3 regions of the Ruthenibacterium sp. genome follow, and region 1 is predicted to be linked to each of the others. Evidence: predicted binding sites of a transcription regulator. Region 1 holds the regulator's gene; each other region holds the start of a gene.
What was found. The regulator Rex, encoded in region 1, represses fermentation and respiration genes when NADH is low (regulators of the CRP and FNR family bind a similar motif). The targets are predictions, from matches to a motif close to ATTGTTAANNNNTTAACAAT.
Positions count from the first base shown of each region.

Region 2: the regulator Rex is predicted to act here: its motif matches at 1,301-1,320, upstream of IIY41_RS10420 (DUF3796 domain-containing protein).
Region 3: the regulator Rex is predicted to act here: its motif matches at 1,108-1,127, upstream of IIY41_RS08045 (phosphoglycerate kinase).

Region 1 is NZ_JAFOIN010000046.1:24,090-26,357, forward strand. Features, by position in the region: gene IIY41_RS05005 (thymidine kinase) at 98-736, opposite strand; gene IIY41_RS05010 (redox-sensing transcriptional repressor Rex) at 765-1,406, opposite strand; gene IIY41_RS05015 (isocitrate/isopropylmalate family dehydrogenase) at 1,435-2,268, opposite strand, start outside.
Region 2 is NZ_JAFOIN010000089.1:2,661-4,928, forward strand. Features, by position in the region: gene guaA (glutamine-hydrolyzing GMP synthase) at 1-543, opposite strand, end outside; gene IIY41_RS10415 (helix-turn-helix transcriptional regulator) at 687-887, opposite strand; gene IIY41_RS10420 (DUF3796 domain-containing protein) at 891-1,262, opposite strand; gene tuf (elongation factor Tu) at 1,419-2,268, opposite strand, start outside.
Region 3 is NZ_JAFOIN010000074.1:28,895-31,162, forward strand. Features, by position in the region: gene IIY41_RS08045 (phosphoglycerate kinase) at 1-995, opposite strand, end outside; gene IIY41_RS08050 (NCS2 family permease) at 1,212-2,268, opposite strand, start outside.

The DNA.
Region 1 (2,268 bases):
CGCGCGTAAAATAGAATACAAGAGCCCGCTCCGGGAACGGCCTTACGCCTGTACCCGGAGCGGGCTTTCTGGTTTGAATCGGCGGAGAAAATGCGCATCACGGCGCGTCTGCGCCGGGTTTCTGTGCCGCCTCCGCCGCCTTTTCTGCAAAAAACTTGTCCCGTTCGCGGAAATAGCACTGGGGACACAGCGATTCGTACTGCACATTGTTTTCCATGTCAATGGCCACCTGTGCGCCTTCAAACACAAATTTTCCATTTACCTTGCGGCCGTTGAACATTGCCTTGCGCCCGCACTGGCAGATGGTTTTCATCTCTTCGATGTTGTGGGCAAGCTCCAGCAGACGGGTGGAACCGGGAAAACCCTGCAGGGAAAAATCCGCCCGCAGGCCGTAGCAGATGACCGGCACGTTCAGCGCCACAGTCACCATGAAAAGCTGTTCGGCCTGCCATGACGTGAAAAACTGGCTTTCGTCCGTCAGAACGCAGGCAAGAGGCCCGTTTTTTGCAATATCCGCGCGCACCAGCGCCAACGGGTCCATATCCGGCCGCACCGCGATGTCAACACGCCGCTCCACACCCAGGCGGGACATCAGCTTTTCGCCGCCTTTGGTATCTATGGAGGGCTTCATGATAAGCACGCGCATGCCGCGCTCTTCGTAGTTGTAGGCTACCTGCATCAGCGCGGTGCTCTTGCCGCTGTTCATGGCGCCGTATCGGAAATATAGCTTTGCCATTTGGTAAGACCGTCCCTATCCTGTCGTTTTAATCGTTGCGCACACGGTAGCCCAGGCTCATCAGGCTGTCACCCAGGTGGACGTTCTCCACCGTGATACCCTCGTAGTCCACCGAGAGGTCGTAGTGGCTGAAGTTCCAGTAGCCCTTTACACCGGCCTCCACCAGCGTGGGGGCTACGGCCTTCGCGCCCGCGCGCGGGATGCAAAGCACCGCTACGTCCGGGTGGTGTGCGGCGCAGAAAGCGGCCAGCTCGGCCACGTCCTGCACCATCACGCCGCACTGCAGCTCCCGGCCGATCTCGTCCGGGCTTTTGTCGAATGCGGCCATCAGGTGATAGCCCCGGGCCTCGGCGGAAAGATAGCCGGATATGGCGCGGCCCAGACGGCCTGTACCGATGAGCACTGCGTTGAGATTCTTTTCACTGAACAGCAGCTTGGATATCTCGCTGAGCAGCACATCCACATGGTAGCCGATGCCCTGTTGGCCGAAACCGCCGAAGCAGTTGAAATCCTGCCGGACCTGTGAGGCTGTGGTGCCCATCATTCGGGCAAGCTCACTGGAAGACACCTTCACGATGCCGTTGTTGTGCATGTCCGAAATATAGCGGTAGTATTTCGGCAGCCGCTTGATGACGGGAAGGGAGACTTTATTCTGGTTTTGCGCCGCCATTGTCTTCACCAACTTCTTTTCGTCTAAATTAAAGGGTCTCGATGGTGCGCATCACGTAATCGCCGAACTCGGTGCAGGTGCAGCCGGTGTCGCGGCCCGTGACGGTGAGCGCCTTTTCCGTGAACATGCATTTGTCCAGCGCGGCGGTGAGCTTGTCCGCCTGGGCCTGGTAGCCGATGTGGGACAGCAGCATCACGCTGGCGCGTAGCATGCTGCACGGGTCCGCATACTGGGCGCGTCCCTCCTTCACCATGCGCGGCGCCGAGCCGTGAATGGCCTCAAACATGGCGTAGCGCTTGCCGATGTTGCCGCTGCCCGCCGTGCCTACGCCGCCCTGGAATTCGGCCGCTTCGTCAGTGATGATGTCGCCGTACAGGTTGGGCAGCACGAACACCTGAAAATCGGTGCGGCGCTTTTTGTCCACCAGCTTGGCCGTCATGATGTCGATATACCAGTCGTCCGTGGTGATTTCAGGGTATTTTTCCCCCACGGCCTGGCAGAGCTTCAAAAACTTGCCGTCCGTGGCCTTGATGATGTTGGCTTTGGTAACGATGGACACGCGGGTTTTGTGGTTTTTCCTGGCAAAATCATACGCAAGCTCTGCAATGCGCTGCGTGCCGTCAGTGGTAGTGATGGTGAAATCCACAGAGATGCCGTCCTCGGTCTCGAAGCCGCAGCTGCCCAGGGTGTACGCGCCCTCAGTGTTCTCACGGAAGAACGTCCAGTCGATGCCTTCCTCGGGCACCTTCACGGGCCGTACGTTGGCGAACAGATCCAGCTCCTTGCGCATGGCAACGTTGGCGCTTTCGATGTTGGGCCATTCGTCGCCTGCGCGGGGGGTGGTGGTAGGCCCTTTCAGGAT
Region 2 (2,268 bases), on a different contig from region 1:
GAGCATCTTTGTACCCTCCTGCGTGTGCAGGACCTCGGGATGAAACTGCAGCGCATACAGACGCTTTTCCGGCTGCTCCATCGCCGCGGCCGGGCAATTTGCACTGTGTGCAGAGATAACAAAGCCCGGAGCAACCGATTCGATATAATCCGTGTGGCTCATCCAGCATACTGTGCTGGATGAAATATCCGCGAAGAGCTTGGACGCAGGATCGACAAACACCTCTGTTTTGCCGTATTCACGCACAGGTGCTTTACACACATGGCCGCCCAACAGATGCATCATAAGCTGGGCGCCGTAGCAGATACCCAGTACAGGGATGCCCAAATCAAACACCTCTGTGCTGATGGCAGGAGCCCCATCTTCATAGGCGCTGTTGGGTCCGCCTGTAAAGATAATTCCCCGCGGTCGCTTCGCTTTTATAACATCCAACGCTTTCGTATAAGGGACGATTTCGCTGTACACATGGCACTCGCGCACGCGCCGCGCGATCAACTGATTATACTGGCCGCCAAAATCGACGACGATCACTGATTCGGACATAAATTCCTCCCCCAAAATTCTTCCCACTCTGTACAATGTTTTTTCTTAGTATAGCACATCAGGCATGAAATTGCGTGCAGAAAATAACCGCGTTTCCCACCGGATTCCTAGTTATTTTACCAAATCTCACGCAGCTTCATCCGTCATTCAAACTCAAAAAGCGATTCAATGGGCGCACGCACGGCACGCGAGATCTCAATAGCCAACTTCAGAGATGGATTGTACTTTCCGGCTTCCAGACGAATGATCGTTTCTCTCCTGACATGCACACGGAATGCCAACTCCTCTTGCGTCATTCCCGCAAGCTGGCGGTACTTTTTCAAATTACAAACAAAGCCGTCCATGGTTCACGCCTTCCTGTCCAGGTAATAAGTAAGAGCTGGAGCCGCCACAGAGCACACCGAATACCCCAAAGCCCCGAACAAAAGCACCGTATCCCGGCCAATCCCCCGCCTGTCCAGCAAAAACAGAAGCAAAAAACTGAGCAGTGCAAACAGGCCTCCCACAATACGCATAGCGCGCGTTTCATTTTCCACAAGGCGCTCATCTGCCGGCTCTTTATACAGCAATCCCCAGAAAAACCAGGCAAAAAATGCGAAGAAAACAAAAAACAGATAATTCCGTCCGCCCCCGTGCTTCGGCAAGAAGCCGAGGAAGCCCAAAAAACCCATGCAGCCCATCCAGGGCTTGATTTGAAAATTGCGGTGTGCCTTTTTCATTTCAACTTCCCCCTAAAAGTGATATATTTGTACCTTTCAGTGATAAATATATCACTTTTCCATTGAAAAAGCAAGCCGCTGAAATAAAAACTCCCCGGTGGTTTTTCTACAATAAAAAAGCGCCCGCTTCTCAGCAGGCGCTTTTTTCAGAGATAATTACTCGTTGATCTTCGTAACAACGCCGGAGCCAACGGTACGGCCGCCTTCGCGGATAGCGAAACGGAGGCCTTCCTCGATAGCGATCGGGGTGATCAGCTCAACGTCCATGGAGACGTTGTCGCCGGGCATGCACATCTCGGTGCCTTCCGGCAGCGTGATGACACCGGTCACGTCCGTAGTGCGGAAATAGAACTGCGGGCGATAGTTGTTGAAGAACGGAGTGTGACGGCCGCCCTCTTCCTTTTTCAGGATATAGACCTGGCCGGCAAACTTGGTGTGCGGATGAATGGAACCGGGCTTGGACAGAACCTGGCCGCGCTCGATCTCATTGCGCTGGATGCCGCGGAGCAGAGCACCCACGTTGTCGCCAGCCTGAGCGAAGTCCAGCAGCTTGCGGAACATCTCAAGGCCGGTAACGGTGGTCTTACGCTTCTCTTCGACGAGACCGACGATCTCGACTTCCTCGCCAACCTTGATGACGCCACGCTCCACACGACCGGTAGCAACAGTGCCGCGGCCGGTGATGGTGAACACGTCCTCAACAGGCATCAGGAACGGCATATCCTCTTTGCGGTCGGGTGTGGGGATATAGCTGTCCACAGCCTCCATCAAATCGAGGATGCACTTGTACTCGGGGGCGTTGATGTCCGTGGAGCTGGACTCCAGAACCTGCAGAGCAGAACCGCGGATGATGGGCGTGTCGTCGCCGGGGAACTCATACTCGGTCAGCAGCTCACGGATCTCCATCTCGACGAGATCCAGCAGCTCTTCGTCGTCCACCTGGTCGCACTTGTTCATGAACACGACGATATAGGGAACGCCGACCTGACGGGAGAGCAGGATGTGC
Region 3 (2,268 bases), on a different contig from region 1:
ATGGGGCCGTTCCACACAACGGTCTTGGCGCTCTTCACCGCGCCGGCAAACAGCTCCATCGTTTTGGGGCCGATGTCAAGGCCCATCATGTCGGCCGGGATCTTGTCCGAATCCACCACTTCGACGGCAATCTCCGCGTCGATGGGGTCGGGGAAGGCGGAAGCCACGGTGGTGTCTACCGGCAGCAGCAGGGAAACGCCCTTTTCCTCGGCCTTCTTCAGCATATCCTTGCAGTAATCCACCTTCTCCAGGTCCACAAGAGATTTGCCGACTTCGCAGCCCTTGGCGGCCAGGAACGTATAAGCCATGCCGCCGCCGATGATCAGCGTGTCCACCTTGTTCAGCAGGTTTTCAATGACGTTCAGCTTATCGGCGACTTTCGCGCCGCCCAGGATGGCCACGAACGGGCGCACAGGGTCGTTGACGGCGTTGCCCAGGTAACGGATCTCTTTCTCCATCAGGTAGCCCACAGCGGTGTCCTTGATGTAGTCGGTAACGCCGGCGGTGGAGCAGTGGGCGCGGTGTGCGGAGCCAAAAGCGTCATTTACATAGGCGCCGTCCGTACCCACCAGATCGGCCAGGTCTTTGGAGAACTCGGGCAGATTTTTGGTTTCTTCCTTGCGGAAACGGGTGTTCTGCAGCAGCACAACATCGCCGTCCTGCATTGCGGCAACGGCGGCTTTGGCATTTTCGCCCGCCACATTGTCGTCATTGGCAAACACGACGGGCTTGCCAAGCAGTTCGGAGAGGCGCACGGCGACGGGCGCGAGACTGAATTTTTCCTCGGGACCGTTCTTGGGCTTACCCAGATGGCTGCACAGAATGACCCGGCCACCGTTCTCGATCAGCTTTTTAATGGTGGGCAGAGCGGCCACGATGCGGTTGTCATTGGTGATGACGCCGTCCTTCATGGGGACGTTGAAATCGCAGCGGACCAGAACGTTTCTGCCCTTTACCTCAATATCTTCAACTGTCTTTTTGCCAAGAGTGCTCATATGCGTAACTCTCCCTTTCCTGCGGCTTTTTGATTGTCTTTCGGTCTTGCGCGGGCAATATGCCGCGTCTTTTCTTATTATAGTATTTTCCCGGCTTTTTCGCAAGCATTCGGCTGATATTTAATTAACAAATCGGCGCGTGCAAACTGCATGCAAACGGGCTGTAATGCACAAAAAACGCCCCGGCGCAAAGCCGGGGCGAAAAGTGCCTGAATTTTAGAAGCAGAGCGTGACGATGCGCAGCACGAACAGCGCGAACACGACCCACATCACGGGGTGGATGTCCTTGACCTTGCCGCGGAAGATCTTCAGGAACATCCATGTCAGGATGCCGAACATGATGCCGTTGGCGATGGAATAGGTGAACGGCATCATGATGATGGCCACAAAAGCGCCCAGCACGTCGGCCATATCGCCCTCGAACTTCACCTTCAGCACGCTGGACATCATGAACAGGCCCACGATGATGAGCGCCGGAGCAGTGGCGAAGCTGGGGATGGCGCCGAACACGGGCCACAGGAACAGCGAGAGGATGAACATCGCGGCCGTGGTGAGAGAGGTGAGGCCCGTGCGGCCGCCCTCGGCCACGCCGGCGGAGCTTTCCACATAGCTGGTGACGGTGGAGGTGCCCAGGCAGGCGCCCGCCACGGTGCCGATGGCGTCGGCCATCAAAGCGCGGCCCACGCGGGGCAGCTTGCCGTCCTTATCCAGCATGTTGCCCTTTGCGGCAACGCCGATGAGCGTGCCCACGGTGTCGAACAGGTCAACGAACAGGAACGCGAACACGATAACTGCAAATTCAACGGTGTTGTTCAGCATGAAGCTGAAGTCGAATTTGAACGCGGTGTCGCCCAGCGCCGCAAAGTTGGGCAGGAACGAGCCGGAGGGCAGCAGCGAATACACGCCGGCCTCGGGGTTCACCGCATACCAGCCCGTGAACTGCGCAATGATGCCCAGCCCCCACGTGATGAGGATGCCCCAGAGAATGGCGCCCTTGACATTGAAGTACAGCATCAGGCCGATGATGATCACGCCGATGAGCGCGAGCGCGACCTGCGGCTGGGCGATGTCGCCCAGAGCCACCTTCGTGGAGGCGTCCGCCGCGGCGATGCCGGCGTTCTGCAGGCCGATGAACGTGATGAACAGGCCGATGCCCGTGGTGATGCCGTATTTCAGGTTCTCGGGGATGCAGTTGACCAGCGTCTCACGGAACTTGAACGCGGAAAGAATGATGAAGATAATGCCTTCCACCAGGATGGCGGTGAGGGCGATC